DNA from 4 places in the Pantoea sp. GW821-FHT03E06 genome. Region 4 is predicted to be linked to each of the others. Evidence: riboswitches for the same ligand, from Rfam matches in the RefSeq annotation. Region 4 holds a riboswitch; each other region holds the start of a gene.
The links. Region 4 has a riboswitch for thiamine pyrophosphate ahead of thiB (thiamine ABC transporter substrate binding subunit). Riboswitches for the same ligand answer to the same signal wherever they lie in the genome.
Positions count from the first base shown of each region.

Region 1 (7,899 bases), 450 kb from region 4:
CATCTTCAACTTCATGATCCTCGCAATCTTTAATGCGTAGCTGGATAGTGCGCACACCGGCTTCCAGCAGGCGCGCGATCCACTCCACGCTATCAACTACTGGATACAGCCCCAGTTTTGGGGCGGTGGCAGGAAAGGCGTCAGTCATACTTTTTCCTCTTTTAGGGTATCGGCAGCGTGATACAACTCGCCGCCACGATTGCGGAAGGCATCCGACATTTGCGCCATGCCCACCTCGATGGTCTGAGCTTCAACCTGTTGACGGGCGGCAAATTCGCGGACTTCCTGGGTAATTTTCATCGAGCAGAATTTGGGGCCGCACATCGAGCAGAAGTGCGCCACTTTTCCCGATTCTTGCGGCAAGGTTTCGTCGTGGTAGGCGCGAGCGGTATGCGGATCAAGTGCCAGGTTGAACTGATCTTCCCAGCGGAATTCAAAACGTGCTTTGGACATCGCATTATCGCGAATCTGCGCGCCCGGATGGCCTTTCGCCAGATCCGCAGCGTGTGCGGCGATCTTGTAGGTGATCAGCCCCTGCTTCACATCCTCTTTATGCGGTAAACCGAGGTGCTCTTTGGGCGTCACGTAACACAGCATGGCGCAGCCAAACCAGCCAATCATTGCCGCGCCGATGCCGGAAGTGAAGTGGTCGTAGCCGGGTGCGATATCGGTAGTGAGTGGACCGAGCGTATAAAAAGGGGCTTCGTGGCAGTGCTCCAGCTGCTCGGTCATATTGCGGCGAATCATCTGCATCGGCACATGGCCCGGACCTTCAATCATCACCTGCACATCATATTCCCAGGCAATTTTCGTCAGTTCGCCTAGCGTATGCAGCTCGGCAAATTGCGCCTCGTCGTTGGCATCCTGAATTGAGCCCGGACGCAGGCCGTCGCCCAAAGACAATGCCACATCGTAGGCAGCACAGATCTCACAAATCTCGCGGAAGTGGAGATACAGGAAGCTTTCGGTATGGTGCGACAGGCACCATTTCGCCATGATTGATCCGCCGCGTGACACAATGCCGGTGAGTCGTTTAGCCGTCATGGGTACATAGCGCAACAGCACGCCAGCGTGGATAGTGAAGTAATCGACGCCTTGCTCCGCCTGTTCCAGTAGCGTGTCGCGGAATATTTCCCAGTTGAGGTCTTCGGCAATACCGTTCACCTTTTCCAGCGCCTGATAAATCGGCACCGTACCAATCGGCACGGGGCTGTTACGCAGAATCCATTCGCGCGTTTCATGGATATAACGTCCGGTAGAGAGATCCATCACGGTATCTGCCCCCCAGCGCGTTGACCACACCAGTTTCTCCACTTCTTCTTCAATCGAAGAACTGACCGCCGAGTTGCCGATATTGGCATTCACCTTCACCAGAAAGTTGCGACCAATGATCATCGGTTCGGATTCGGGATGGTTGATGTTAGCAGGGATGATGGCGCGGCCGCTGGCCACTTCCTGACGGACAAACTCCGCGGTGATATTTTCCGGCTGGTTGGCGCCAAAGCTGTGACCGGGATGCTGCTGAAGCAGCACTTCACCACGAATACGCTCGCGGCCCATGTTTTCACGCAGCGCAATAAACTCCATCTCCGGCGTGATGATGCCCTGACGTGCATAGTGCAGTTGGGTAACGCAGCGACCCACTTTGGCGCGGCGCGGCTGTGGCAGATGCTCAAAACGCAAATGATCCAGGCCTTCATCTGCCAGACGCTGTTGGGTGTAACGGGAACTCAGCTGGTGAATGGTTTCGCTGTCGCCGCGCGCTTCGATCCAGTTGGTGCGCAGCCTGGTGAGCCCCTGATGCACATTGATCGTGGCTTCAGGATCGCCATAAGCACCGGCCGTGTCGTATACCGGCACCGGTTCATTCGGCTCATACTGTGGATCGTCTTTACTGCCGCCGGTGTGCGTTGGGCTCAGTTGAATCTCACGCATGGGCACGCGAATATCCGCGCGGCTGCCGGTGATCCAGATGCGTTTTGAGTTCGGAAAAGCGGTTCCCTGGAGGGAATCGATAAATTCCTGCGCCTGAGCACGTTGTTCACGACGAGAGGTTTTAGCAGACATAGCAAATTTCCTATAAAAGTTGGAAGTTGCTTGCCCAGAGTTCGGAAGGAGTAACAGATACGATAACGGCATAAGCCGACATCGTGCTGATGATATCTACTCTTGTTCCCTTCGCAGGTACTAACCTGATCAGGTTCCGCGGATCCCGAATTAACGGTCTCAGCCCCTAAGGGCACTCCGACAAGGTGTTGGGTTTTACGATATAAGCTACTTTGCTTGCCATTTTGCACCTGGGCAGTGCTCGTGGCCGTCACGTACTTCGTGTACGCTCCGGTCCCTGCGCGCTGTCCGAGTGCAAACTGGCTGCGCACGCTACGCTTATATCGCAAAACCTGACTCTTCATTTTTCTGGAAGAGGCTCATAAAAAAAGCCCATTTAGCATAAGAGGGCTTTTCTCGAATAACAAGTTTTTTACAACTGCGGGCATTCAGGCCGGGCGGGCGATGACGCTGTCATTGGCAACCGGTAGATGCGCCAGCTGGTTATCCCAGGCGAGTTGTACCAGCTTATCTTCCAGCGTGAAGCGCGATTCCAGCACTTCGCCGACTTCGGACAGCGCCTGCTGAAAATCGACACAGTTATCGTCGTTAATCGCTTGCTGCAAATGACTGTCGTAGAGCTGCATGATGCGGTCAGTGTTCGCCTCAAGTGCCGGATAAATTTGCGCGGCAGCCATTAAGGGGTTATCACCCTGCATCTCACTAATAATGTGTTCATACACGCTAAAATGACCGGTAGAAAGGTAATCCACCAGATTGTGGCAAAATGCATCCAGCGCTTGTTCATCCAGCGCGGTTAACGCATCTTTTTGTGGCTTCAGGCCAATAAGCTCGTAGTACGTGACAAGCAGCTGTCGACGGGCGCGCAACCATGAATCAACCAATTCATTTCCGCCGCCGACACGCTTTGTCAGGTCATCTAACTGGTTAAGCATATGGGGCTCCAGGTAGGTTATAGTTGTTTATTACACACTTAATATTAGAGTTTCAGCGTGCGGTTTAACGCTAAGGACAACGATTAAGATGCAACGTGAGATCTCAAGCTTAGACGCTGGATGGTGGATTGTCAGCCATGAGCAAAAACTTTGGTTACCGCAGGGCGAACTGCCGCATGGCTTATCCACCGATTTTGGACTCAGTGGCAGCCACGGCATTTTGATTGGCGAATGGCAGGGCGAAAACGTCTGGCTCGTGCGGGAAGCGCGTCCAGACAGCATGGGCTCGGTCCGCCAACTGATTGATCAAGATGTCGGTCTGTTCCAGATCGCCGGGCGCGGCGTGCAGCTGGCGGAGTTCTATCGATCGCATCGCTGGTGCGGCTATTGCGGCCATGAAATGCATATCAGCAAGCGCGAGTTCGCTTGTCTGTGTCATCACTGCCGCGAGCGCTATTACCCGCAAATTGCGCCGTGCATTATTGTGGCCATTCGCCGTGGCGATGAGATTCTGCTTGCCAATCATGCCCGTCATCGCAACAACATTTACACCGTGCTGGCGGGCTTCGTCGAAGTGGGCGAAACCTTAGAACAAGCGGTGGCGCGTGAAGTGATGGAAGAGAGCAACGTGCGGGTGAAAAACGTGCGCTACGTTACTTCGCAGCCGTGGCCGTTCCCGCATTCACTGATGATGGCGTATATGGCCGAATACGCTGGCGGTGACTTGCAGCACGACGGCAAAGAGTTGCTCGATGCCGGTTGGTATCGCTATGACGATTTGCCACTGTTGCCGCCGCCAGGCACGGTTGCGCGTCGCCTGATCGAAGATACCGTTGCCCTGTGTCGCGCCAGCGCGGCGTGAAAATGCTACACTGCCGGCCTTAGCATGAGAGAGCCTATTATGAGTGAACTGAAGAACGATCGTTATCTGCGCGCCCTGTTACGTCAACCGGTAGATGTCACGCCGGTATGGATGATGCGACAAGCCGGGCGTTATTTACCGGAGTACAAAGCCACGCGCGCTGAAGCCGGTGATTTTATGTCACTGTGTAAGAACGCTGAGCTGGCATGTGAAGTTACGCTGCAGCCGCTGCGTCGCTATGCGCTGGACGCGGCGATCCTCTTCAGCGATATCCTCACCATTCCCGATGCGATGGGACTTGGGCTTTACTTTGAAACTGGCGAAGGCCCCCGTTTCTCCCATCCGATCACCTGTCGCGCCGATGTCGACAAGCTGCCGGTACCGGATCCTGAGCAAGAGCTCGGCTATGTGATGAACGCGGTGCGTACGATTCGTCACAATCTGAAAGGCGAAGTGCCGCTGATTGGCTTCTCAGGTAGCCCATGGACGCTGGCAACCTATATGGTGGAAGGCGGCAGCAGCAAAGCCTTCACGAAAATCAAAAAGATGATGTACGCCGATCCACAAACGCTGCACAAGTTGCTGGATAAGCTGGCGGACAGCGTCATTCTTTATCTGAATGCGCAGATCAAAGCCGGCGCGCAGTCAATCATGGTGTTCGATACCTGGGGCGGCGTACTGACTGGTCGCGACTATCGCGAATTCTCGCTGTACTACATGCACAAAATCGTCGATAGCGTGCTGCACGAGAACGAAGGTCGTCGCGTACCGATTACGCTATTCACCAAAGGTGGCGGCCAGTGGCTGGAGGCGATTGCCGCGACCGGTTGTGATGCGCTGGGACTCGACTGGACTACCGATATCGCTGATGCGCGTCGTCGTGTTGGTGACAAAGTGGCGCTGCAGGGCAACATGGATCCTTCCATGCTGTATGCACCGCCAGCGCGTATCGAGCAGGAAGTGGCAGGGATCCTTGAAGGATTTGGCACGGGTGAAGGCCATGTGTTTAACCTGGGGCACGGCATCCATCCCGACGTGCCGCCAGAGCATGCCGGTGCATTTGTGGAAGCAGTGCATCGCTTGTCTCGTCCGTACCATCAAGGTTAATCATGGATTTAGCCGCATTACGCCAGGAACAGTTACAACGCGCTGCTGATGTGGTGCGGCAGGATGATTTCGACGTGCTGCCGCCGCGCTTCATTGGTGGCGCCGACGTCGGTTTTGAGCAGGGCGGCGAGGTCACGCGCGCTGCCCTGGTTATTCTCGAGTATCCTTCTTTAACGCTGGTGGAACATCGCATTGCGCGCGTGGCGACCACCATGCCCTACATCCCGGGTTTCTTATCTTTCCGCGAAATGCCCGCGCTGCTGGAAGCCTGGCAGCAGCTTTCCCAGCAGCCCGATCTGCTGTTTGTGGATGGCCATGGTATTTCTCATCCACGTCGGCTTGGCGTGGCGGCGCATTTCGGTTCGCTGGTGGATGTACCGACCATTGGTGTGGCGAAGAAGCGTCTGTGCGGACGTTTTGCTGATCTGGCTGCCGAGCCGGGCAGTCGCCAGCCGTTGATCGATAAGGGTGAACAAATTGGCTGGGTATGGCGCAGTAAAGCGCGCTGTAATCCGCTATTTATCTCCACGGGTCATCGCGTCAGCCTCGATAGCGCATTGCATTGGGTAGAAGCCTGTACGGCGGGTTACCGCCTGCCTGAACCCACGCGCTGGGCTGATGCTGTCGCTTCAGGCCGCCCGGCTTTTCTGCGCTGGCAAAATTCGCGTTAACGCTGTTTGCGCCCGGCTTTTGCGGTACACTGCCGCCAGCTAACCTATTGAGAGTAAGTTTGATGTTACAAAACCCCGTCCATTTGCGTCTGGCGAAGCTGGAAAGCTGGCAGCATATGACCTTCATGGCCTGCCTCTGCGAGCGTATGTTCCCCAACTATTGGGCTTTCTGTCAGCAGACTGAATTCGCCGATCCGCAACTCTATCGCCGTATCCTCGATCTGATCTGGGAAAGCCTGACGGTGAAAGATGCCAAAATCAATTTCGATGGTCAGCTGGAGAAATTTGAGGCTGCCATCCCTGACGGTGACGATTTCGAGGTTTACGGCGTGCACCCGGCGATCGATGCCTGTGTGGCATTAAGTGAACTGCTGCATGCCCAGCTCAGCGGTGAAACGCTGGAGCACGCGGTGGAAGTGAGCCGCACCTCGATTACCACCGTAGCGATTCTGGAAATGACCCAGGCCGGTCGTGAAATGACCGACGAAGAGCTGCGTGAAAATCAGGCGGTCATTGATGAATGGGACCTGCAGTGGGAGATTTTCCGCCTGCTGTCAGAGTGCGAGGAGCGCGACCTGGAATTGATTAAAGGACTGCGTGCAGACCTGCGTGAAGCGGGAATCAGTAACATCGGTATACTTTTTCAGCAATAAGGCAAGAAAACGTGACTTCAGGCCCGAATTACCGCGCCTGGAGGCTTCACATGGGCCCCCTGTCTGGTCTACATTTGGGGGGCTGAAAATTGTGGCTATCGGTGCGTGCTGGCTGAACAAGGCCTGAGAATGGCTTTTCCCTCGCACTCGTTGCTTAGCAAGCGATAAATACACTTTAAGGATAACTTATGAACAAGACTCAACTGATTGATGTGATCGCAGAGAAAGCTGACCTGTCTAAAACCCAGGCTAAAACTGCGCTGGAATCTACCCTGGCTGCGATCACTGAGTCTCTGAAAGAAGGTGATGCTGTACAACTGGTTGGTTTTGGTACTTTTAAAGTGAACCACCGCAATGAGCGTACTGGTCGCAACCCGCAGACTGGCAAAGAGATCAAAATCGCTGCAGCTAACGTGCCAGCATTCGTTTCAGGCAAAGCTCTGAAAGACGCTGTTAAGTAAGTTTCCGCATTGCGGTTTAGCTTTAAAAGAGGGGGCGTTATCGCCCCTTTTTGTTGCCGGGAGCGGCCATGCTGAATCAGATTAGTCAGCGCGTTTGCGCCCTGTTATGGGGTGCGCTTCTTACGGGTTGTAGCTCCACCCCCGATCTTCCTGCCTTTACGGCGAGCGGCTATCTGGCCGACCGCGGCACCGTACGCATCTGGCGCAAGAATAGCGACCATCAAGCCGTTCATCTTCGCACCGTCTTCACGCCATTTAATGGCGACGCGATGGAGACAACCGATTACAGCTGGCAACAGCAACAGCTGGTTAGCGTGGAAAGGCATCTTGCTGGCGCGCAGCCGGATGATGTCACTTTACGCTTCGATCATCAGGGTAACCTCAATTTTATGCAGCGCCAGCTGGCGGGACGACGTGAAGCGGTCAGCGCCGATAGCGTAGAGTTGTATCGCTTTGATGCGCAGCGCATGTTGGATCAGAGCAATGCGTTACTTGAAGGCCGCGTATTGCTGCGTCAGGGCCATTGGCTGGGTGGCAATCAGGTGCGTGAGTGCGATGACAAGCTGGTGAATGCGCCCTTTGATCGCGACACGCTGTATACGCTAGGTCGCCAGCAGCAGAGCCAGGCTGCGCCATTGATGGTGTCATGGCTGGAAGCGCCGGAAGGCGTGCAGCTGCTGCGCGTAACGTCGGACGACGAATGCAGCTGGCAGCCGAAAGAGAGTGACTTCTGACGAGTCGAACAGAGAAGGGGCACAAGCAGCGCCCCCTATGAATGCTTACTTACGGTTAATCGCGCGGTAGCCGATATCGCGGCGGCAGAAGCTGCCATCCCATGAGATGTGCTGCGCTAGCGCATAAGCGTTCTTCTGTGCGGCAGCAACATCGTCACCCAGCGCGGTGACGCATAAGACGCGACCGCCGTTGGTGACTACCAGATCGTCTTTCATCGTGGTTCCTGCATGGAAGACTTTGCCATCCGGAACTTCTTCCAGCGGCAAACCGTGAATCTGATCGCCAGTCGTATAATCTCCCGGATAACCGCCTGCCGCTAATACCACGCCCAGCGCAGGACGCGGATCCCACTTCGAGGTTTGCTGATCCAGTTTGCCGTCGGTAGCCGCCAGGCATAGCGCAACCAGA
Region 1 covers NZ_JBWKUG010000001.1:262,700-270,598, forward strand. Annotated here, with positions in the region: gene thiE (thiamine phosphate synthase) at 1-148, opposite strand, end outside; gene thiC (phosphomethylpyrimidine synthase ThiC) at 145-2,067, opposite strand; TPP riboswitch at 2,157-2,257, opposite strand; gene rsd (sigma D regulator) at 2,496-3,002, opposite strand; gene nudC (NAD(+) diphosphatase) at 3,091-3,864, shown strand; gene hemE (uroporphyrinogen decarboxylase) at 3,904-4,971, shown strand; gene nfi (deoxyribonuclease V) at 4,974-5,642, shown strand; gene AC07WB_RS01235 (YjaG family protein) at 5,705-6,295, shown strand; gene hupA (nucleoid-associated protein HU-alpha) at 6,484-6,756, shown strand; gene AC07WB_RS01245 (DUF1481 domain-containing protein) at 6,825-7,490, shown strand; gene purD (phosphoribosylamine--glycine ligase) at 7,536-7,899, opposite strand, start outside.
Region 1: another riboswitch for thiamine pyrophosphate. It lies ahead of thiC (phosphomethylpyrimidine synthase ThiC); the one in region 4 lies ahead of thiB (thiamine ABC transporter substrate binding subunit).

Region 2 (7,899 bases), on a different contig from region 4:
CAGGCGCGATCATCTCTACGTCCAGCCCCTCTTTTTTGAAAGCCCCGCTGTGCTGAGCCGCAAAAATCGCGGCATGATTCGGGTTAATAAACCAGTCGAGCAGCAAACGAACTTTCTCTGCGGCGTGGACATGAGCAGAAGCCAGCAACAGCAAGGTGGTAAAAATAGTGCGTAAGGTGTTCAAAGTGCATCCTTATGAAGTTTGCCAGAGGGTTTTCTTGCGAATCAGCGCCACGCTGCCGGAGAGCAACAGCGCCAGAATCAGTAACAGCAGCAGTGCAGCAAAGCTGGTGGCGGTTTCCAGCCGGGCGTTGGACTGCATCATCAAGTAGCCCAACCCTTCACTGGCTCCAACCCATTCGCCAATCACGACGCCGATCGGTGCCAGCACCGCCGCCATCTGTAAGCCGGAAAAAAACTGCGGTAAGGCGGCGGGCCAGCGCACGCGCCAGAAGATGCGAAAGCGCGATGGCGTGGTGGTTTGCGCCAGCTCCAGCCAGCCGCTCGGCGTGCGGCACAGCCCATCGAACAGCGACAGGCACAGCGGAAAAAACAGAATCAACGCCGCCACCACCACTTTCGACGCAATGCCAAAACCGAGCCACAGCACCAGCAGCGGCGCGAGGGCAAATATCGGGATCGCCTGGCTGGCGGTGACCAGCGGAAACAGCACGCGTCGCAGCAGCGGGCTGGCAGCCATCAGCACCGCCAGCGTCACGCCGGCACCCACGCCGAGCAGCAGCGCCAGCACAATTTCCGCCAGCGTATATAACGTGTGATGCCAGAGCAGTTGGCGCTGCAGCCATAGCGCTTCAAGCACCGCCTGCGGCGCGGGCAGTAAAAAGGTCGGCACGCCGCTGTGACGCGCCAGCAGCCAGCCGCACAGCAGCACCACAAACAAATAGATCGCGCTAAACAGTGTTTTCATGGGTATTCAATCGGGAGAAAAGTTGCGCCTGCGCCTGCAACACGCCGGGATCATCGAACGATCGCGGGGTCACACCGCCAGGCACCGGCCAGTTTTCGATCGCCAGCGGTTGGCCATCAAGCAGCAAAATATCATCGGCCATGCGGCAGGCTTCCAGGGGATCGTGGGTCACCAGCAACACGGTTTTGCCTTGCAGCAAGCGTGCGGTCAGCGTCTGCAGGCTGAGTTTGGTCATCACATCCAGCGTGGCGAACGGCTCATCCATCAGCACCACCTCACGCTGCGCATACAGCGTGCGCGCCAGCGCCACCCGTTGCCGCATGCCGCCTGAGAGCTGATGCGGCGGCGCGTGCGCCACCTCGCTGAGCTTCACCTGCGCCAGCAGCGCCAGCGCGCGCGGACGATCTGCTTTTTCACCGCCCAGGCGCGCCGATAGCATCACGTTTTCCAGCACCGTCAGCCACGGATAGAGCAGATCCTGCTGCCCCATCCAGGCGACATTGCCGCGTAAACCCTGCACCGCGCCCTGTTGCGGCTGAAGTAACCCCGCGATTAAGCGCAGCAGCGTGCTTTTGCCGATGCCGCTGCGTCCCAGCATCACCGTGGTTTTGCCGCCGCGCAGTCGCAGATTCAGCTGCTGGCACAGCGGTTTATCGCCCCAGCTAAAGCTCACGTCGTTGAACACAATGTCGTGGCTCATGGGCGATTTGCCGCCAGAATCGCCAGCTGGTTAAAGCCACGCTGCGCCAACACTGCGGCGGCCTGCGCGGCACGAATGCCACTGGCGCATACCAGCACAATGCGCTGCTGCGTCGGTGGCTGCCATGTGGCGATCGCCTGCGGCAGAATGCGCTCAACGCCCTCTGCGACGCTGACTGGCGCTTCTTCATGGCTACGCAGTTCGACAATGCAGTCATCCGCCGCCAGCAGCGGCCGATCGATAAACGGCACCGCCTGTTGCGGTTCTTCGGCCTGATCAAAGCGGAACGGGCGAAAGTGCCAGTTAACAAAATCGCAGTTCACCAGACAGCCAAGCGGCGATGGCTGCAGTTCGAGCAGCACGCTGAGCGCCATCTGCGCCTGCATTGCGCCCAATGCGGCGACCGCCGGCCCCATCACGCCGGCGGTGTTGCAGTCCGCAGCGGAGGTCGGCAGGCGCGGAAATACCGCGCGATAGCTCGGCGATCCGCCACAGAAACCGCCCACGTAACCTTGTCTGCGTAACACCGAGGCGCTGATCAGCGGGATGCCAGCTAGCATGCATGCATCGGAGAGCTGATAGGTGACGGCAAAATTATCGGCGGCGTCGATCACTAGATCGCACTGCGCCAGCGCCTGCTGCATATTGCTGGCGCTCAGCGACTGCTGCAGCGCGTCGATCTGCACCTCGGGATTACGCTGCTGCAAAGCCTGCTGAGCGCTGAGCACCTTGGGCTGGCCGATATCCTGCAGCGTAAACAGCGTTTGCCGATGCAGGTTATGCAGCGCCACTTCATCGTCGTCATAGAGCCGAATATGGCCGACGCCCGCGCCCACCAGCTGCGGCAGCAGCGTCGCGCTTAACCCACCGGCACCCACCACCACTACGCGCGCGTTGCGCAGTTTGCGCTGCCCGTCTTCACCCACTTCCGGCAGCATCATCTGGCGTTGATAGCGTTCCATATCGCCGCCCATCAGTTGAGATTTGCCAGGCCAAAGATGGGCGTGGAAGCACTCGCCATATTACGCTTTTCCATTAATCCGGCGCGACGGGCCGCCTGTCCGGCTTCTATTGCCAGACGAAATGCGTTTGCCATCTCGATCGGATCGCCCGCTTTGGCGACGGCGGTATTCAGCAGGATGCCATCGAAGCCCATTTCCATCGCCTGCGCCGCCTGTGACGGCGCGCCAATGCCGGCATCAATGATCAGCGGCACATCGCTAAACCAGGCACGCATCGCGCGCAGGCCGTCGATATTGCGCAGTCCCTGGCCGGAACCGATCGGCGCGCCCCACGGCATCAGCAGCTCGCAGCCTGCCGCCAGCAGTTTTTCGCCAACGATCAGATCTTCAGTGGTGTAGGGAAACACCTTGAACCCGTCTTCGCTGAGAATGCGCGCCGCTTCCACCAGCGCGAACGGATCGGGCTGCAGCGTGTCGGCGTGGCCAATCACTTCCAGTTTGATCCACGCGGTATTAAACAATTCTCGCGCCATATGCGCGGTGGTGACCGCCTCTTTCACCGTGTGACAGCCGGCGGTATTCGGTAACACGCGAATGTTGAGTCCGGTCAGCAGTTCACGAAATGCCGCGCCCGCAGCACCTTCACGCCGCAGGCTAACGGTGATGATTTCAGTGCCAGACGCGGCAATCGCCTGCTGCAAAATGGCGGGCGAAGGATATCCGGCGGTGCCGAGCAGGAAGCGCGATTGTGGGTCAACATCGTAAAACATCGTTTAGCCTCCCTGCATCGGTGACAAGACTTCGAGCTGGCAACCTTCATCCAGCAGCTGCGTGTCGTAGTGGCTTTTGGGCACAAAGGTGCCATTAAAGGCGGTAGCGACGCAGGCCACATCAATTTGCTGCTCGATCAGCAGTTCGCTCAGGCTTTTTGCTTCGGTGCTGATAGCGCGCCCGTTAAGCTGAATAATCATAAGATTGCTCTCCAGATAGGCGCTGCATCAGCTGTTCAGCCAGCATCGGTGCCAGCAGAAAACCGTGGCGATACATGCCGTTGAGATAGAAGGTGTGATTTTGATAGTGAATATCCGGCAGATTGGCCGGATAGGCCGGACGCAGCCCGCTGCCGCTCTCAATTACCCGCGCCTCCGCCAGCGCCGGATGAATGGCGTAAGCGGCACTGAGTAACTCCATCATGGCGCGGGCGCTGATTGGGCTGGCGTCATCGCTCTCAATCATGGTAGCGCCGAGCATAAAATGCCCGCCGCGACGCGGCACCAGATAGCAGGGAAAACGCGGATGTAGCAGGCGAATCGGACGGGAGAACTGCACCTCATCGCTGTGCAGAATCAGCATCTCGCCGCGCACGGCGCGCAGGCGCGGCAATTCGGGCGCGGCATGAATGCCACGGCAATCGATAATCTGGCCGCTCGGCGCATGCGAGTTGAAGGCTACGCCGCGCGCAATCAGCTTCTCACGCACTTCCTGCAGCGCCAGGCGCGGGTCGAGGTGCGCTTCCCGAGCGAAAAACAGACCGCGCGCAAAGCGCCCTTCCAGCGCCGGTTCAATCGCACCAGGTTCAACCCATTGATGCTGCTCGGTCATGCGGGCAAAGCGGTTAAGCTCCTGGCTGTCGCGCGGCGGCGCCACCACCAGCGTTCCCTGATGTGCAACGCTGCTGACGCGCTGTTGCCACCACGCGGCGGCGTGCTGTCCAAGGGTTATCACCTCACGCGGCGCGCTTTCGGCTTCACACCAGGGCGCCAGCATGCCGCCGGCATACCACGATGCCGGGCGCCGCGATGCATCGTCGATCACCTCAACGTCTTCGCCGCGCTCTGCCAATAATGTTGCCACGCACAAGCCGGCCACGCCGCAGCCTAGCACGCTCCAGCGGCTCACAGCGCAGGTTCCATGATGTTCAAAAAGGGGAAATTCACATCGGCCTCTCAGTGTTGACTGAGACCCGCAGATACAGGTGAAGGGAAATGGCGCCACGATCGAGCTTGCCTTAGCGCCAGACAGCCAAGCTAACAGACTGTCAGTCTTCCTACGCCAGTATCAACTGGGTCAGGTTCAAAGGGTCGCTAAGCCGCGCAGTGCGCTATTAGCCTCTCAGTCTCTGTGGCGAGACTCCCCCGACGCGTCTATTTGTATTGCAGGCGATGGTCGCCGTCAAGCGCGGAATAACTGCATTAAGGGTGTGGTTAAATTGTCTTCTCCATACTTAAACCCATCATACTTCGAGCTGCAGGTGCGTTGGCTGCGCGTGTCCACCCCAGTCACATACTTCAGTATGCTCCTGGGGATGAACCCACTTGCCGCCTTCCTGCAACTCGAAGTATGACGGGTTTTGCGTCGGTAGATTACAAACGTAACATATGGTATACAAACACATTATTTTATGAGCAAGAACAAATTACAGGTGATGTCGAAATAACCATGAACACTATTAAAATTGCATTTATTAAAGCCGGATGGCACAAAGAAATTGTCCATAATGCCCTGGTAGGTTTCGAAAAAGAATTAGCCGATCAATCTATTGCCGCGGAATTAAAAGTGCTGGAAGTGCCTGGCGCATTTGAAATGCCGCTGTTGGCTAAGCGTTTGGCTGAAACCGGCAAATACGATGCAATTGTCTGCGCGGCGCTGGTGGTGGATGGCGGCATCTATCGCCATGATTTCGTTGCAGCAGCGGTGGTTGATGGCCTGATGAATGTGCAGCTCACCACTAACGTACCGGTGTTTTCCGTTTCATTGACACCGCATAACTTCCAACCGGTAGACGTCATCGAAAACTTCTACACCGAGCATTTCATCAAGAAAGGCAAAGAAGCCGCACGTGCTGTGCTGGCTATTCATAATCTGTCGATTGATTGAAACGTTAAAAAGGGAACACCTTATCAGGCATTCCCTTTTTATTTATTCTGACTTTCTATTGTTCATATTCAGAATAGTGCCAACCTTGCCAGCTTCACTATTTGGCACTCATCAAACGATCGTCCTTCATATGTCTGCGCGGTTCTGAAGGGTTAATATCACACTCTTTTGGCAACAACAGCGTAAAGATCCCCGCAATCACCAGCGAACCCGCCAGCCAGCAGATTGCCACGTTTTGGCTATAGAGCAGCGTCATGATGCCAACTAAGTACGGCCCACAGAATCCCCCCAGATTGCCAAGCCCATTAATCACGCCGCGTGCGCTACCCGCCACTTCCGGCGCAGCGATACGTCCGGGAATAGACCAGAACGGACTGGTCGCTGCTTTCAGGAAGAAGCCGCATACCACCAGCGCGATATAGGCGGCAACCACGTTCTCATGCAGCACCACCGAAGCCAGCAAGGCAGCAGCGAAGCAGAACAGCGAGACCATTACCCACAAACGTCGCTTACCGGTGCGATCGCTCAGCCAGGAAATCGCATAGATACCGAGCACTGTCGCCACAAACGGAATGGCGGCCAGCAGGCCGACGCCCGCCATGTTGGTGCCGGTGAGATTTTTCAGGATACTCGGCAGCCACAGCGTGTAACCGTAATCGCCAGTTTGGTAGAAGAAGTTAAGCGCCACGAGCTTCATCAAACCTGAATTACGGAACACCGCTTTTAACGGGGCTTTACTAAGCGGTGCTTTTTGGCGATGTTGCGCCTTTTCACGCGCCAGTTCGCGCAGCAAATACGCCTTTTCACGTGCGGGTAACCAGCGCGCCTCTTCTGGACGATCGGCGATTACCAGCCACCACACCAGCAGTACAGCGGCAGAAAGCAGACCTTCAATAATGAACAACCAGCGCCAGTCCAGCACGTTAATGATGTAGCCGGAGATCGGTGCGGTAAACATGCCGCCCAACGGCGCAAACATCATTACAAAAGCATTAGCGCGTCCCAGCTCCTTTTCTGGAAACCAATTGCTGACCATGGTTAACACTACCGGTAACATGCCACCTTCCGAGATACCCAGCACGAAACGCAGCGCCAGCAGCTGATAATGGTTGGTAACAAAGCCGGTGGCGATAGACACCACCATCCATGCTGCCAGCGACCACGCAATAAAACGTTTACCGCTGCCATTTACGGCGATACGTCCACCTGGCACTTGCAGGAACAGGTAGCCGATAAAGAAGATGCCACTTACCACACCCGCCATTTGACTGCTGATCGCCAGATCTTGATCCATGCCGCCAGGCAGCGCAAAGCTGATGTTGACGCGATCCATGAATGAGACGATGCAGGTAATGAGAATGGGGGCGATAACGCGATACCAACGCGTTCCGGGGATTTTTTCTTGCATGCTGCCCTCTCCATGTTAAGCCGGGTTGCTTAGGTTCAAGGCTTTCTATTAAAGAGAGTATGGGAATAATTATTGCGATCTTAATCACTGCAATTAATGTTAAGAAATTGTGTTACTTACGCTGTGATCGTGCGAGCAAATTGGCGTGACTATAAAAGCATCGTATTGGTATTTATAGAAATAATACGTACTCGCCCTTATAGAACCATTAATTTTTTCTATTTTTTTAGCAGCGCAACGCAGAACCCCAAGACAGGTCTGGTAGTTATTTGTCCAGGGTGGGAGCAGTAATTCGCATCGTTCGGGCTGGCATATCTCCCACATTCGGAGGGAGACTAATAGGATATTTGTAACGTTTTTGTAGCAGAAGCTTTCATGATTTAACCAGGTGCGCATGAATGCGCACCCTACAAAACAGTAGGGTCGCCATTCATGGCGACCCTATGATGTTAATGATTATCGTGGGCAAAGGTGATGGATTTCCGCCGCGCATCACGTACCGCAACACCATGAATCAACAGACCTAGCACCGCCAGAATCGCGCCCACCCAACCGGTTGACTGCCAGCCTAAACCTGCTGAGATCGTGACGCCACCTAGCCACGCACCTAACGCATTGGCCAGATTAAATGCCGAGTGGTTCATCGCTGCCGCCATGGTTTGTGCATCTCCCGCCACATCCATCAACCGAATTTGCAGCACAGCCGCCAGCGCGACCATGGTGCCAACCAGCATCACGTTGATTGCACCCGCCAGGGCATAATGTGCAGCAAACACAAAGGCGCTAAGCACCAGAAACGACCACACCAGCAAAATACGAATCGTCTTTTCAATACCGCGATCGGCCAGACGACCACCCGCAATATTGCCGATAATCATGCCTAAACCAAATAGCGCCAACACGGCAGGAATCCAGCTCACCGGCATCTGTGCCAGTTCGGTCATAGTGGGTTTGACGTAGCTAAACACCGAGAACAATCCGCCGCTGCCTACTGCACCAATCGCCAGTGTGAGCAGCACCTGCT
Region 2 covers NZ_JBWKUG010000002.1:540,077-547,975, forward strand. Annotated here, with positions in the region: gene AC07WB_RS21975 (ABC transporter substrate-binding protein) at 1-184, opposite strand, end outside; gene AC07WB_RS21980 (ABC transporter permease) at 194-928, opposite strand; gene AC07WB_RS21985 (ABC transporter ATP-binding protein) at 912-1,628, opposite strand; gene AC07WB_RS21990 (HesA/MoeB/ThiF family protein) at 1,625-2,590, opposite strand; gene AC07WB_RS21995 (thiazole synthase) at 2,602-3,360, opposite strand; gene thiS (sulfur carrier protein ThiS) at 3,364-3,561, opposite strand; gene AC07WB_RS22005 (FAD-dependent oxidoreductase) at 3,545-4,489, opposite strand; TPP riboswitch at 4,618-4,737, opposite strand; gene AC07WB_RS22010 (6,7-dimethyl-8-ribityllumazine synthase) at 5,030-5,467, shown strand; gene AC07WB_RS22015 (MFS transporter) at 5,565-6,875, opposite strand; gene AC07WB_RS22020 (MFS transporter) at 7,325-7,899, opposite strand, start outside.
Region 2: another riboswitch for thiamine pyrophosphate. It lies ahead of AC07WB_RS22005 (FAD-dependent oxidoreductase); the one in region 4 lies ahead of thiB (thiamine ABC transporter substrate binding subunit).

Region 3 (7,899 bases), 2.0 Mb from region 4:
CATCATTAATACCAAGATCAAACCATTTAAAAACGCAGCGTTCAAAAACGGCGAATTCATCGAAGTCACCGAGAAAGACGTTGAAGGTAAATGGAGTGTTTTCTTCTTCTACCCGGCTGACTTCACCTTCGTATGCCCAACCGAACTGGGTGACGTTGCAGACCATCATGAAGAGTTCCAGAAACTGGGCGTAGATATCTACTCTGTTTCTACCGACACGCACTTTACCCACAAAGCCTGGCACGGTTCTTCTGACACCATCGCAAAAATCAAATACGCGATGATCGGTGACCCAACTGGCGCGCTGACCCGTAACTTCGAAATCATGCGTGAAGACGAAGGTCTGGCAGACCGCGGTACCTTCATCGTTGACCCGGAAGGCATCATTCAGGCGATCGAAATCACTGCAGAAGGCATTGGCCGTGATGCATCTGACCTGATCCGCAAAGTGAAAGCAGCACAGTACGTGGCTTCTCACCCAGGCGAAGTTTGCCCGGCAAAATGGAAAGAAGGCGAAGCAACGCTGGCTCCATCACTGGACCTGGTTGGCAAAATCTAAGCCAACATCACGCCATTCGATCTTTCTCTATCGGGTGCTACGGCACCCGATTTTCATGACAGGAACTCACTATGCTCGACACCAATTTAAAAACCCAGCTCAAGGCTTACCTTGAGAAATTAACGAAACCGGTTGAGTTGATTGCCACATTGGATGATGGCGTTAAATCGGCAGAGATCCGTACTCTGCTGGTCGATATCGCGAGCTTGTCAGATAAAGTCAGCTTCCGTGAAGAGAACGATCGTCCGGTGCGTAAACCCTCTTTCCTGATTACTAACCCAGGCAGCCAGAGCGGTCCGCGCTTTGCCGGTTCGCCAATGGGCCATGAATTCACTTCACTGGTTTTAGCCCTGCTGCAAACCGGTGGACACCCTTCGAAAGAAGCGCAGAGCCTGCTGGATCAAGTGGTAGCGCTGGAAGGTGACTTCCATTTCGAAACCTATTATTCACTGTCGTGCCACAACTGTCCTGACGTGGTACAGGCGCTGAACCTGATGGCGGTACTGAATCCGCGCATCAGCCATACCGCGATTGATGGCGGTATGTTCCAGAACGAAATCACCGAACGCAACGTGATGGGCGTGCCAGCGGTATTTCTGAATGGCAAAGAGTTCGGTCAGGGCCGTCTGAGCCTGGCGGAAATCGTCGGTAAAGTGGACACCAACGCCGATAAACGCGCGGCGGAAGAGCTGAACAAACGTGATGCCTATGAAGTGCTGATCGTCGGCAGCGGCCCAGCGGGCGCAGCAGCGGCCATCTACTCGGCACGTAAAGGTATTCGTACTGGCCTGATGGGCGAACGCTTTGGTGGCCAGGTGCTCGACACCGTCGACATTGAAAACTACATCTCCGTGCCGAAAACCGAAGGCGCCAAGCTGGCTGGTTCATTGCGCGCTCACGTTGATGATTACGACGTGGATGTGATTGATACCCAGAGCGCCATTAAGCTGATTCCTGCGGCGAAAGAGGGCGGTCTGCACGCGATTGAAACCGCATCCGGCGCGGTACTGAAATCTCGCAGCATTATCATTGCCACCGGGGCGCGCTGGCGCAACATGGGCGTACCGGGCGAAGAGCAGTATCGCACCAAGGGCGTCACCTATTGCCCGCACTGCGACGGTCCGCTGTTCAAAGGTAAACGCACGGCGGTGATCGGCGGCGGTAACTCAGGAGTTGAAGCGGCGATCGATCTGGCCGGCATTGTTGAGCACGTCACGCTGCTGGAATTTGCCAGCGAAATGCGCGCCGATAAAGTGCTGCAGGACAAACTGCGCAGCCTGAAAAACGTCGACGTAATTCTGAATGCGCAGACCACGGAAGTGAAAGGTGACGGTAGTAAGGTTACCAGCCTGACCTACATCGATCGTAATAACCAAACCAGCCATGAAATCGCGCTGAGCGGTATCTTCGTGCAAATTGGCCTGCTGCCAAACACCACCTGGCTGGAAGGTGCGGTTGAGCGCACTAAAATGGGCGAAATCATTATTGATGCCAAGTGCGAAACCAGCCTGAAAGGCGTATTCGCCGCCGGCGACTGCACCACGGTGCCATATAAGCAGATCATCATCGCCAGCGGTGAAGGTGCGAAAGCCTCACTCAGCGCCTTTGATTATCTGATTCGTACTAAACCGGCTGAATAATTTTTGCGATAGCCACGCAATAGCCCCGTAACCTGTGTTGCGGGGCTTTTTTTTATCTTTATACGTCCTTAGCCTAACCAGCGTTTTGCTTCGGCATCGCTGATATCGCGGTAATAGACTTTATGCAGTCGTTCACCGCAGCTTTTGCATTGTGCTTCTACATGAGTAGAAAAATAGTGGCGACCCGCTGGCGAAATTGCGCCTTTACGGGATATTTGGACGTTGCGCCATCGATGTGCATGCGGAATAAAGCTGAAGAATTTTAATTTCATTATCGCTACCGGATTGGGGTGGGCGGTGTCTGTCTTTAAATCCGGGATGCCATTAGGCCGATTTTCAAGCGAGATGGGCTTGATATTTATCAAGCGTTATTCAGACAGGTCTCGATTTTAAGGTGGTGCGGCGTGGAACGTCCTCGTTTGCTCAGGATGAATGAACGAGGCATTCACTGATTTACAAGCTCTGATGCTGCCATTATCCTGTCTGCGGCATGAAGCAATACATTCATGCTATGACTCGGGGTGCCCCTGTAACACAGGGCTGAGATACACCCGCTGACCTGATCTGGATAATGCCAGCGTAGGGAAGTCAGATGCCTGACCGCATTCGCCTTCTTGATCGCCGGTTGGGAGCTTTATGACACAGCCTAACCTTCTCTCCACTGCGCAACTCGCGCAATCCTTGCTCCTCCTGCGACAGCAAGCGCCACTGGTGCACTGTATGACCAACGACGTGGTGCAAACCTTTACCGCCAATGTATTGCTGGCGCTGCACGCTTCTCCGGCGATGGTGATTGATGCTGAAGAGGCCGCGCAGTTTGCCGGGTTTGCCGATGCGTTATTGATAAACGTCGGCACGCTAACGCGCGATCGTCGAGACGCGATGTTAGCGGCGGTGCAGGCCGCGCAAAAAGCCGGCACGCCGTGGACGCTGGATCCAGTTGCGGTCGGCGCATTAACTCTGCGCACCGAATTCTGCCAGCAGCTGCTTGGTCTGCATCCGGCGGCGATTCGTGGTAACGCTTCAGAAATTCTCGCCCTGGCTAATCAGGCAACGGGCGGTCGTGGCGTGGATAGTCTGCATCAGGCCGATGCCGCGCTGAGCGCTGCGCAACAGCTGGCGCGTGACTATGACACTGTCGTCGCCGTAACCGGCGAAGTGGATTACGTTACCGATGGCACTCAAACGTTGGCGATCCCCGGCGGGAGTCCGCTGATGACGCGGGTGGTCGGCACCGGTTGCGCGTTGTCGGCGGTGGTGGCGGCTTTCACCAGCTTACCGGGCGAGCGTCTGCTGCATGTGGCCGCTGCCTGTCGTGTGATGTCGCTAGCCGGTGAAATCACGGCGCGTCAAGTCGAGGGGCCGGGCAGTTTTGCGTCGGCTTTTCTTGATGCGCTCTGGACGCTGGAGATGACAGTATGAAACGCATCAACGCATTAACCATCGCCGGTACCGATCCAAGTGGCGGCGCCGGTATCCAGGCCGATTTGAAAGCCTTCTCCGCGCTGGGCGCGTATGGCACCAGCGTCATCACTGCGCTGGTGGCGCAGAATACCTGCGGCGTGCAGTCGGTTTATCGTATCGAACCCGATTTTGTTGCCGCGCAGCTCGATTCGGTGCTGGACGATGTGCGCATTGATAGCGCAAAGATCGGCATGTTGGCAGAAACGGCGATCGTTGAAGTGGTGGCCGAGCGGCTGAAACGCGCCAGCCTGCCGTTTGTGGTGCTGGATACGGTAATGATTGCCAAAAGTGGCGATGCGCTGCTGTCGCCGGATGCGGTAGCCAGCGTACGCGAACTGCTGCTACCGCAGGTCTCGTTGATCACGCCGAACCTGCCGGAAGCCGCAGCACTGTTGGGGTGCGCTATGGCGCAGGATGAAAAAACCATGCTGCAGCAGGGCGATGCGCTGCTGGATCTTGGCTGTGAGGCGGTGCTGATGAAAGGGGGACATCTTAGTGATGCCGAGAGCCCGGATTGGCTGATCACCCGCGCGGGACGCCAGCGTTTTACCGCGCCGCGCGTCAATACCCAACACACGCACGGCACCGGTTGTTCACTCTCAGCGGCGCTGGCCGCACTGCGGCCACGGCATAATGATTGGGCGGCGACGGTGGCTGAAGCCAAAGCCTGGCTGCAGCAGGCGCTGCTGCATGCCGATTCGCTGGAAGTGGGCAAAGGCATTGGGCCAGTGCACCATTTCCATCAGTGGTGGTAGGGCGTAACGCCAGATTGCCGCTTTTTCACTGCGAATCCGTCTGAAAAATGGAGTCAGCAATTTGCCAGCCTGCGGCATTCCGGTCCAGGCTGTTGGGGGGGAATCGACAGGTGTCGGTTCCAATCCAGCCATTTATCAGGAGCGAACATGACGGACATCGTACAGTTATTGGGCAAAGAGGCGGATAGCCTTCTTCAACATCGCTGCATGACCATTCCAGCGGACAGCCTCTATTTACCCGGCGCGGATTATGTTGATCGTGTGATGATCGACAACAATCGTTCTCCTACCGTATTACGCAACATGCAAACCCTGTACAACACCGGACGTCTGGCGGGCACCGGCTATTTATCCATTCTACCGGTCGATCAGGGCGTGGAGCACTCGGCGGGCGCATCGTTTGCTGCCAATCCTGCCTATTTCGATCCGAAAAACATCGTTGAACTGGCGATTGAAGCCGGTTGCAACTGCGTGGCGTCCACATATGGCGTTTTGGCTTCGGTTTCGCGTCGCTACGCGCACCGTATCCCGTTTATGGTGAAGCTGAACCATAACGAAACCCTGAGCTATCCAACGCAATACGACCAAACGCTGTATGCCAGCGTGGAGCAGGCGTTTAATTTAGGTGCGGTAGCCGTTGGCGCCACCATCTATTTTGGCTCTGAACAATCACGTCGGCAGATTGAAGAGATCTCTGCGGCGTTTGAACGCGCACACGAGCTGGGAATGGTAACGGTACTGTGGGCCTATCTGCGTAATGATGCATTCAAGAAGGAGGGGGTAGATTATCACGCCAGCGCCGATCTGACCGGCCAGGCCAATCATCTGGCGGCCACCATCGGTGCGGATATCGTTAAGCAGAAGATGGCTGAGAATAATGGTGGCTATAACGCCGTGAAATTTGGTCACACCGATGAGCGCGTGTACAGCAAACTGACCACGGAAAATCCGATTGATTTGGTACGTTATCAGTTGGCGAACTGCTATATGGGGCGCGCAGGTTTGATTAACTCAGGCGGTGCTTCTGCCGGTGAAACCGATATCGCTGAATCGGTGCGTACGGCGGTGATCAATAAGCGTGCGGGCGGTATGGGGCTGATCCTTGGCCGTAAAGCGTTTAAGAAGTCGCTGAAAGAGGGCGTGCAGTTGATTAATGCGGTGCAAGATGTCTATTTGTCGAAAGATGTGTCGATTGCGTGATTGCGTGAAAGGTCAGCATAAATGCTGACCCTACAACACATTGAATATTATGCATATCGTAGGGTCGCCATTCATGGCGACCTCTTAGCATTAAGGCGCCTCAAACCACTCGCTGTTGCGCTCGGCGATGGGCGTGATGGTCAAAATCATTTCCTGTAAATGGCGGCGCATCGCGCTTTCAGCGGCTTCAACATCATGCGCTTTCAACGCATTGAAAATATCTTCGTGCTGCTGAATCAACCGTTCCGGCGGTGAGACTTCACTCAGCGTCAGAAAGCGTACGCGATCCATGGTGGCTTTAATATTTTCCACCGTTTCCCATGCCAGCAGGCAATGGATCCCTTCGGCAATTAAGCGATGGAACTCATCGTCCAGCGCTAAAAAAGCCTGACTGTCATGCCGTTCAGCGGCCAAACGCTGCAGCTGCAGATTGTGCTCCAGCGCCATCAGTCCCGCTGCATCAATCTCCTGCGCGGCGCGGCGGACGACAGCAATCTCTACCGCTTCACGGATAAAACGGCCGTCGGCCACGCGCTGAGCGGAAATCTTGCGCACGAAAGTGCCGCGCTGCGGTAAAACCTGTACCAATCCAGCTTCGGCCAGTTTAATAAAAGCTTCTCGTACCGGCTGACGGGAAACGTTAAAGCGCGCCGACACTTCCTTCTCCGACAGCAGCGAGCCCGGATGAATGACACAGGTCACGATATCTTTACGCAGGTAACGATAGATCTGCTGATTTACCGGTTCGCTGGTGGTTATGGTATAGGCAGTCGACATGCAGCAATATCCGTATTACGGCTGGCATGTGCCAGCCCGATGAGAAAGGTTCAGTCTAATCAGCACGCTGCGTCTGCGCTACTCATTTATGAAGGCGCTTAGCCTTGTGTGACAAGGGCATGCACCGTGGCGCGCGCGCCCTGATTCACTAACTGCTGATAGAGCTCGGTCACACGGGTGACAAAGGCGGTGTGCTGCAGCAGATCGTCGCCGAACACCGCCTTCAGCCCCAACAGCGCTTTGACGCGCGCTGCGCCTTCCTCACTGTTGGCCACGATGTCCGCCAACCGATCTTTCAGCGGATCACGGATCTCAATCGGCGCGCCTTGCTCGTCCACACCGCTGACATAGCGCATCCAGCCAGCTACACCCAGCAGCAGATAATCGCATGAGGTGCCGTTGCGCAGATGCCAGCGCACGCTATCGAGCAAACGCTGCGGCAGTTTTTGCGTGCCGTCGGTGGCGATCTGATAAGTGCGATGCTTAATGGCGCGATTTTCGTAGCGTGCAATCAGTGAGTTGGCATAGGCCTCGAGATCGACGCCTTGCGTACGCAGCGTAGGTGCCTGATCCTGCAACATCAATGCACGTGCCGCCTGGCGATAGCTGGCATCAGCCATGCAATCGCTGATGTGGTCGTAACCGGCAAGAAAGCCAAGATAGGCGAGGAACGAATGGCTACCGTTCAGCATGCGCAGCTTCATCTCCTCAAACGGTAATACGTCGCTGACCAGCTCCGCGCCGGCGTTTTCCCAGGCCGGGCGACCGTTTACGAAGTTGTCCTCAATCACCCATTGAAAGAACGGTTCGGCTTCCACCGCCACTGGATCGCGGCTGCCTAAACGTGCGCTCAGCGTGTCGAATGCCGCATCGGTCATGGCCGGAACGATGCGATCCACCATGGTTGAAGGGAACGTGATGTGCGTCTGGATGTAGGCCGCCAGTGCCGGGCTATGGCGCTCCGCCAGCTGAGTCACCACATTGCGCGTGACGTGGCCGTTTTCCGGCATGTTGTCGCATGACATCACGCTAAACGGCGGTAGATTACGTTCACGACGGCGAATAATCGCCGCCAGAATCAGCCCCGGTAACGAACGTGGTGCCGTTGGATGTGCGAGGTCATGCACGATATCCGGATGATCGGGATTCAGCTTGCCGCTGGAGGGCATATAGCAATAGCCTTTCTCGGTCACCGTCATCGAGACAATTGCCACTTCCGGCTGGCTCATGGCTTCAATCACCGCCTCAATGCCGTCACTTTTGCCGTGCAGCGCCTGCGTCACCACGCCAATCACGCGCGTGTGCAACGTCTCATCGGCCATTTCCGTCAGCGTGTAGAGCAAATCCTGCTGACGCAGCGCCTGAATCAGCTCGCCGCTGTTGAGATTCACTTCACAATAGCCCCAGTCGCTGCCCTGTGCGGCCAGTTTATCGGTCGCAAGCGCCTGATGCGCACGATGAAACGCACCAAAGCCAATGTGCACCATACGGGTTTTGAGTTGTG
Region 3 covers NZ_JBWKUG010000001.1:2,742,138-2,750,036, reverse strand. Annotated here, with positions in the region: gene ahpC (alkyl hydroperoxide reductase subunit C) at 1-559, shown strand, start outside; gene ahpF (alkyl hydroperoxide reductase subunit F) at 631-2,199, shown strand; gene AC07WB_RS12850 (hypothetical protein) at 2,268-2,471, opposite strand; TPP riboswitch at 2,707-2,802, shown strand; gene thiM (hydroxyethylthiazole kinase) at 2,836-3,621, shown strand; gene thiD (bifunctional hydroxymethylpyrimidine kinase/phosphomethylpyrimidine kinase) at 3,618-4,418, shown strand; gene fbaB (class I fructose-bisphosphate aldolase) at 4,566-5,618, shown strand; gene AC07WB_RS12830 (GntR family transcriptional regulator) at 5,709-6,395, opposite strand; gene AC07WB_RS12825 (mannitol dehydrogenase family protein) at 6,494-7,899, opposite strand, start outside.
Region 3: another riboswitch for thiamine pyrophosphate. It lies ahead of thiM (hydroxyethylthiazole kinase); the one in region 4 lies ahead of thiB (thiamine ABC transporter substrate binding subunit).

Region 4 (7,899 bases):
GTACCCAACCCACCGCCAGCTTCGTGCTGAACAAGCCAGAATTCAAAGGCACCAGCATTTTGCTGGCGCGTGAGAATTTCGGTTGCGGATCGTCGCGTGAGCATGCGCCCTGGGCGCTGACCGACTTCGGTTTCCATGTGGTGATTGCGCCAAGTTTCGCCGACATCTTCTATGGCAACAGTTTCAACAACCAGCTGCTGCCGGTGAAGCTGAGCGATGAAGAAGTGGATGAGATGTTCAAACTGGTCGCCGCACAGCCGGGCATCACTTTTACGGTAGATCTGGAAGCGCAAACGGTAACCGCAGGCGATAAAACCTACAGCTTCGAAATCGACAGCTTCCGCCGTCACTGCATGATCAACGGTCTCGATAGCATTGGCCTGACGCTGCAGCACGAAGCGTCGATCTCCAGCTACGAAACCAATCAGCCCGCGTTCTTACGCTAAGGCAATAAGGGCGACTGATGTCGCCCTTCTCTTTTCTAACTCTCCACCACATCTCGCACGCGCGACGCTAATCCCAGCGCCAGCACCGCTAACCCCAACGCCAGCCAGTAAACCGACTCGTGACCAAAGCGCTCGCTCATGGTGCCCTGGATGATGCCCGCGATAATCATGCCGGTGGAAATCGACGTGGTAAACAAGGTGGTTGCCGCACCCGCACGCCCCGGCATTAAATCCTGGAACCACAGCATGCCAATCCCGGCGATGATGCCGATAAATGCCGCGTTGAATAGCTGCAGCACCATTAGCGCAGTGCGCGTCTGGAACATCACCAAACCGAGATAAAATACAATCGCTGCCACCAGCGCCAACAACATCAGCATCCGTTTGCCGATACGACGCGCGTAATGCCCGGCCACCAGCATGATCGGAATTTCCAGCCCGGCGGCGGTGCCCATCAGTAACCCTGCTAGCTTCTCCGGCAGGCCAAGCGTGGTACTGATATACAGCGGCATATCAATGATATACATGGTGTTGCATGTCCACATAGTCACCGAAGCGATAAACAGCAGCCGCACCTGACTCTCTTTCCACGGGCTCAGCTGCGTTAACACTTCTTCGGGTGAAGCCACCACGCGTGGCACCGACGGCAAGGTGCGCCAGATCAGTAGCATGCTCAGCAGAAAAATCCCCGCCGCGACGCAAAACAGCGTCACAAAGCCGTAATTAAGCGCCAGTGCAAACGATAAGGGCGGGCCGATCACCCACGCCAGCGATAGCTGCGCGCGCATCACCGAGCTAAACATCACCACTTCACGCGCTGACTGATCGGCATATTCACGCGCGAGCGCAAACACCTGCGGAATGGAAACGCTGGCAAGTGCAGATAAGAACACGCCCAGCGTGACAAGGGTTAAATAGTGGCGATTGAAAGCAAATAGCAGCGCATTAAGCGTCGCCATCAGACAGCAGAATAGAATCAGGTTGCGACGATCGCCCCGATTATCAGAGCGCTTGGCCATGAGCAGGCTGATGGCAATCCCCGCTATCGCATTGATGGTAAAGAACAAGCCAACCCAAAACGGGCTCACCTGCACTTCACGCGTCAGAAACAGACTTAACGTCGGTGCCTGCAGCGCACCGGCGACGCCGGTCATAAATGACACCGCCATAAACGAGAGATAGACCGGATTGATGCGACGTTGACGCGTTAACAGCGATTTCATGCCGAAATCCCTTTGCGGAAAAAAACAGGTAGAGAAATGAGGGTAGAAGATCCTACAGCAAAACGAAAAAAGCCAGCAGATAAAGCGCTGCTGGCGGTGAAAATGCACCCTACTCAGAAAGAGGTTCCACGTCGGCGGAACCGCTGGCAGAGCGCCATTCATTGCTGAATGCCTCCCGCTCTTCCATTGCCGGGCAGTATGCCTCTAATATGAGGCAGGAAAAAATGAGCGATTCTGAGAAGGAGTTCCCCTTTTATGTCCTCTTCACGTCTGCAACAGCAATTTATCCGCTTATGGCAAAGCTGTCAGGGGCAGGATCAGGAAACTACGTTAAGCGATCTGGCCGATCTGCTGCATTGCTCACGCCGCCATATGCGTAATCTGCTTAACGCCATGCAGCATGAAGGCTGGCTGATTTGGCAGGCGGAAGCGGGGCGTGGCAAGCGTTCAACGCTGAGTTTCTGTTACACCGGTTTAGCGCTGCAGCAGCAGCGTGCTGAAGATCTGCTGGATCAGGATCGCATTGAGCAGCTGGTGCAGTTGGTCGGCGACAAAAATCAGGTGCGCCAGATGATCGCGGCACATTTAGGCCGCAGCTTCCGCCAGGGCAAGCATATCCTGCGCGTGCTCTATTATCGCCCGTTGCCCAATCTGCTGCCCGGTTCACCGCTACGCCGCTCAGAAACTCACCTGGCACGGCAAATCTTCAACGGCCTGATGCGCATAAATGAGGAAAAGGGGGAAATCGAACCCGATATCGCGCACCATTGGCAGCAAACCTCCCCCCTGCACTGGCGCTTTTTCCTGCGCCCGGCGATTCGCTTTCATCATGGTCGCGAACTGGAAATGGAGGATATCATTACCTCGCTGGAACGCGTGCGCAGCCAGCCGCTGTTTTCCCATATCGAAAAGCTGCATTCGCCCGCCCCCTGGACGCTGGATATCTATTTGAGCCAGCCGGATGACTGGTTGCCCTGGCTGCTGGCGAGCGTCAGCGCAATGATTCTGCCGCGCGAGTGGCCGACGTTACGCCACTTTGCTCGCCAACCGATTGGCACCGGTCCGTACAGCGTGGTGCGTAACCAGCAAACGCAGCTAAAAATCGCCGCCTTCGATGATTACTTTGGCTATCGTGCCTTGATTGATGATGTGTCGATTTGGGTACTGCCCGAGATCAGCGATGAGCTAGTGTACGCTGGGGTAAAACTGCAGGGCGAAACCGCTGATGAGAAATCAGAAGAGAGTCGTTTAGAAGAAGGCTGCTATTTTCTGCTGTTCGATCAGCGCTCCACCCTCGGACAAAATGCCCATTTTCGCCGCTGGGTGAGCTATCTGTTCAATCCTATCGCCCTGCTTAACCATGCGGGTGTAGGTTATCAGCGCTACTGGTTTCCGGCGTATGGCCTGTTGCCGCGCTGGCATCATCGCCGCGACCTCACGCCTGCCGACAAGCCGGAAGGACTCACACAATTAACCCTCAGCTGGTACAGCCATCATGTTGAGCATGAGGGTATCGCTAACGCGCTGCGTCCGCTGCTGGCGCTGGAAGGCGTCGAGTTGATTACGCGTGAGGTGAGTTATGAAGCGTGGTTTGAGGGCGCGGGCGAGAGTGATATCTGGCTCGGCAGCGTCAACTTTACCCTGCCGCTCGAGTATGCGCTGTTCGCTCAGCTGTATGAACTGCCGCTGATGCATCACTGCATTCCGATTGACTGGCAAGCCGACGCAGCGCGCTGGCGTCAGAAAGATTTAGCGCTGGCAGAATGGAGCAAGCAGTTAATTGATAGCGATTATTTGCATCCGCTGTTCCACCACTGGCTGCTGCTGGAAGGTCAACGCAGCATGCGCGGCGTACGGCTGAATACCCTCGGCTGGTTTGACTTCAAATCCGCCTGGTTTGCGCCTCCGGAGCTGTGACCACCGCGCCGGCGCGGTTTGGTAGGGTGCGCATTCATGCGCACCGGGAAGCGTGGCACCAAACTTCCAACCGGTGAACCTTTCGCGCTGTCATTTAAATGTCTAGAATGTGCCGTTCTCAACGGGGTGCCTTAATTTGGCTGAGATAGACCCGTCGAACCTGATCCGGCTAATACCGGCGTAGGGATTTGAGATGCCTCACTCCTCAGATCCTTTGCGACTCAACCTTATCTTCTCCTCAAGGAGCGCAAAGTGTTAAACAAAGTTCTGCCTGTGATGCTGTTGGTTGCTGCACCGGCTTTGGCTGCCAAACCGGTTCTGACCGTTTACACCTACGATTCATTCTCTGCCGATTGGGGCCCCGGTCCGGCGGTAAAAAAAGCCTTTGAAGCGCAGTGTGGTTGCGAGCTGAATTACGTGGCGCTGGAAGATGGCGTATCGCTGCTTAATCGCGTGCGTATGGAAGGCAAAAACAGCAAAGCCGATGTGGTGCTGGGCCTCGATAACAATCTGGTGCAGGCGGCAGAGAAAACCGGCCTGTTTGCCAAAAGCAGCGTCGATACCCAGGCTTTGCAGCTGCCGGATGGCTGGCACAACGAGACTTTCATCCCATTCGATTATGGCTACTTCGCCTTCGTCTACGATAAAAACAAGCTGAAGAACCCGCCCAAAAGCCTGAAAGAACTGGTCGAGAGCCCGGAGAAATGGCGCGTGATTTATGAAGATCCGCGCACCAGCACGCCTGGCCTTGGTCTGCTGCTGTGGATGCAGAAGGTCTATGGCGATAATGCGCCAGATGCCTGGCAGAAGCTGGCGCAAAAAACCGTCACCGTCACCAAAGGCTGGAGTGAAGCTTACGGTCTGTTCCTGAAAGGCGAAGGCGATCTGGTGTTGAGCTACACCACCTCTCCGGCCTACCACATCATCGAAGAGAAGAAAGAGAACTACGCCGCGGCAGAATTTAGCGAAGGCCACTATTTGCAGGTGGAGGTTGCCGCGCAGCTCGCCAGCAGCAAGCAGCCAAAGCTGGCGCAGCAGTTCATGCAGTTTATGGTTTCTCCAGCCTTCCAGCAGACCATTCCCAGCGGTAACTGGATGTACCCGGTGATCAAAAGCGATTTGCCAGCGGGTTATCACGCGTTGCAGGTGCCAAATAAAGCTCTGCAATTCACGCCAGCGGAAGTAGCCGATCATCGCGCCGCGTGGATTAGCGCCTGGCAACGCGCAGTTAGCCGCTAATGCCCGGTTGGTTAATTCCAGGCAGCATCACCGCGCTGTTGCTGTGCGCGGTGGCGCTGTTGGCCTTTGGTGCGCTGGTGATGGTCGCACCGGCTACTGACTGGCGCGCGTTGCTTGATGACAGCTATCTGCATCATGTGCTGGCGTTTTCCTTTGAACAGGCGCTACTTTCGGCGCTGCTGTCGGTGCTGCCTGCTATCCTGCTGGCACGCGCGCTCTATCGCCGCCGTTTTCCTGGCCGCACTCTGCTGCTGCGCCTGTGCGCCATGACGCTGGTGCTGCCGGTGCTGGTGGCGGTATTCGGCCTGCTGAGCGTGTATGGCCGCAGCGGCTGGCTGGCGCAATGGTGCGCGGCCATCGGCTTTGACTACCACTTTTCGCCGTACGGCCTGCAGGGCATTTTGCTGGCGCACGTCTTCTTTAATTTGCCGCTGGCAACGCGTCTGCTGCTGCAGGCGCTGGAGAACATTCCCGGCGAGCAGCGGCAATTGGCCGCGCAGCTCGGCCTGCGCGGCTGGAATCTGTTTCGTCTGCTGGAGTGGCCGTGGCTGCGCCGCCAGATTCTGCCGACTGCGGCGCTAATCTTTATGCTGTGCTTTGCCAGCTTTGCCACCGTGCTGGCGCTGGGCGGCGGGCCGCAGGCTACCACACTGGAACTGGCGATCTATCAGGCGCTGAATTTTGATTACGATCCGGCGCGCGCGGCGCTGCTGGCGCTGTTACAGCTCGGCTGCTGTTTACTGCTGGTACTGCTTAGCCAGCGCTTTAGCAAAGCCATTCCTACCGGCAGCCAGAACATTCGCGGCTGGCGCGATCCGCAGGATTCATGGCCTGCGCGCGTTGGCGACACGCTGTTGATCATGTCGGCATTAATCCTGTTGCTACCACCACTGGCTGCGGTCGTGGTGGATGGCCTGCGCGGCGGCGTGGCCGGTGCGCTGCAACAATCCGCGCTATGGCAAGCCACATTGACTTCACTGCGCATCGCTCTCGGTGCCGGCGTGCTGTGTGTGGTGCTGACCATGATGCTACTGTGGAGCAGCCGCGAACTGCGTCAGCGCCAGCGCATGTTTTCCGCTCAGGCCATGGAACTCAGCGGCATGCTAATTCTGGCGATGCCGGGCATTGTGCTGGCGAGCGGTTTTTTCCTGCTGTTTAATGCCACCGTTGGCCTGCCGCAGCGCGCCGATGGTTTGGTGATTTTCACTAACGCGCTGATCGCCATTCCCTACGCGATGAAAGTGCTGGAGAACCCGATGCGCGACATCAGCGCCCGTTACGGCCAGCTCTGCGCTTCACTTGGCATCTCAGGTTTTAACCGCCTGCGGCTGATTGAGCTGCGCGCGCTGAAACGTCCAATTGCACAGGCGCTGGCATTTGCCTGCGTGCTGTCGATCGGCGATTTCGGCGTGGTCGCGCTGTTTGGCAGCGCCGATTTCCGCACGCTGCCCTTCTACCTGTTCCAGCAGATCGGTGCCTATCGTGGCGCGGACGGTGCCGTCACCGCACTGCTGCTGCTACTACTCTGCTTGCTCCTCTTTACGCTGATGGAAAAATTACCGGGCCGCCATGCTGACACTGAATAACCTCACTTACCTTTATCAGCATCTGCCGATGCGCTTCACTTTCGCGGCACAGGCCGGTGAACGCCTGGCGATCCTTGGCCCGAGCGGCGCAGGGAAAAGCACCTTGCTGAGTTTGCTTGGCGGCTTTTTAGCGGTAAACCAGGGTTCGCTGGTGATGAACGGCGTTGATCATACTCAGAGCGTGCCGTCGGCGCGGCCTGTTTCGATGCTATTCCAGGAGAACAACCTCTTTCCGCACCTGACGGTGCAGCAAAACATGGCGCTGGGTTTACATCCGGGCTTGAAACTCACGCGCGCGCAGCAGCAGCAAGTCACTGACATTGCCGAACAAACCGGCTTGCAGGAGATGCTGACGCGCTTGCCGGGCCAACTTTCGGGTGGCCAGCGCCAGCGCGTGGCGCTGGCGCGTTGCCTGCTACGTAATCAGCCTATTTTGCTACTGGATGAGCCGTTTTCGGCGCTCGATCCGGCGCTGCGCGGCGAAATGTTACAGCTGGTGCGTTCGGTGTGCGAAACGCGCAATATCACGCTGCTCATGGTGTCGCATAGCCTGGAAGATGCCCAGCAGATTGCGCCGCGCAGTTTGGTGATTGTCGATGGGCGCATCTACTGGGATGGCAGCACGGAGAGTTTGATGCGAGGCGAAAGTGAGGCAGCCGCCATCCTTGGCGTGCAAGCGCGTTAAGCGAAGAAGACTTTCCACAGCAGCTGGCGGAAGATCGGCATCATCGGATGGAACTGGATAGCGATAAACGCGCCCACTCCAATCGCCGCCGCTAAAGGTGCCAGCCAGCGCAGACGCGCAGTCGGCAGATACTTCGTTGCCCAATCGACGGTTTTCCCGCTACGCCACCAGCGCCACAGTAGCCAGCCACCGATCCATACCAGCAGCGCCACCAGCAACAGCAGCCATTTAAAGCTGCCGCCCTGCGCGGCCTGCGGTACATCAATCGCCACACCCGCTAAAATGCCCGGCATCAAGTAGGCGGGCGGCCAAAGAATGCAGCCGATGATATTAGGCGGCAGAAACTTGCGCACCGGCAACTCCAGCATGCCAGCTGCCAGCGGAATCAGCGGGCGCGTCGGACCCACAAAGCGCCCCACCAAAATTGTGAACATGCTGTGTTCATGCAGCGCATGCTCAGTTTTATCCAGCAATCCCTTGTACTTTTTCAGATATTTCCAGCGATGCAGCGGGCCCTGAAACTTCCAGCCGATGCCGTAAGAGACCCAGTCGCCGATTAAACAACCCACGAATCCGGCCGCCCACGCGGGGTAAAGACCAATTTGTCCACTGCCAACCAGCGCCCCAAGGCTGGCCATTAATACCGTGCCCGGCAACAGCAATCCCACGAAGGCCAGCGACTCAAGAAAGGTCACCAGCGCTACGGCGATCAGCGCGTACTCCAGCGATTGCGAAAACAGGTGTTGAATCCAGGCTTCCATAAATATCCTCTGCGGAATATAGAGGCTGGATTGTCCAGAGCG
Region 4 covers NZ_JBWKUG010000001.1:715,579-723,477, reverse strand. Annotated here, with positions in the region: gene leuD (3-isopropylmalate dehydratase small subunit) at 1-446, shown strand, start outside; gene AC07WB_RS03265 (MFS transporter) at 482-1,669, opposite strand; gene sgrR (HTH-type transcriptional regulator SgrR) at 1,925-3,586, shown strand; TPP riboswitch at 3,699-3,791, shown strand; gene thiB (thiamine ABC transporter substrate binding subunit) at 3,839-4,825, shown strand; gene thiP (thiamine/thiamine pyrophosphate ABC transporter permease ThiP) at 4,825-6,411, shown strand; gene thiQ (thiamine ABC transporter ATP-binding protein ThiQ) at 6,395-7,096, shown strand; gene AC07WB_RS03240 (DedA family protein) at 7,093-7,857, opposite strand.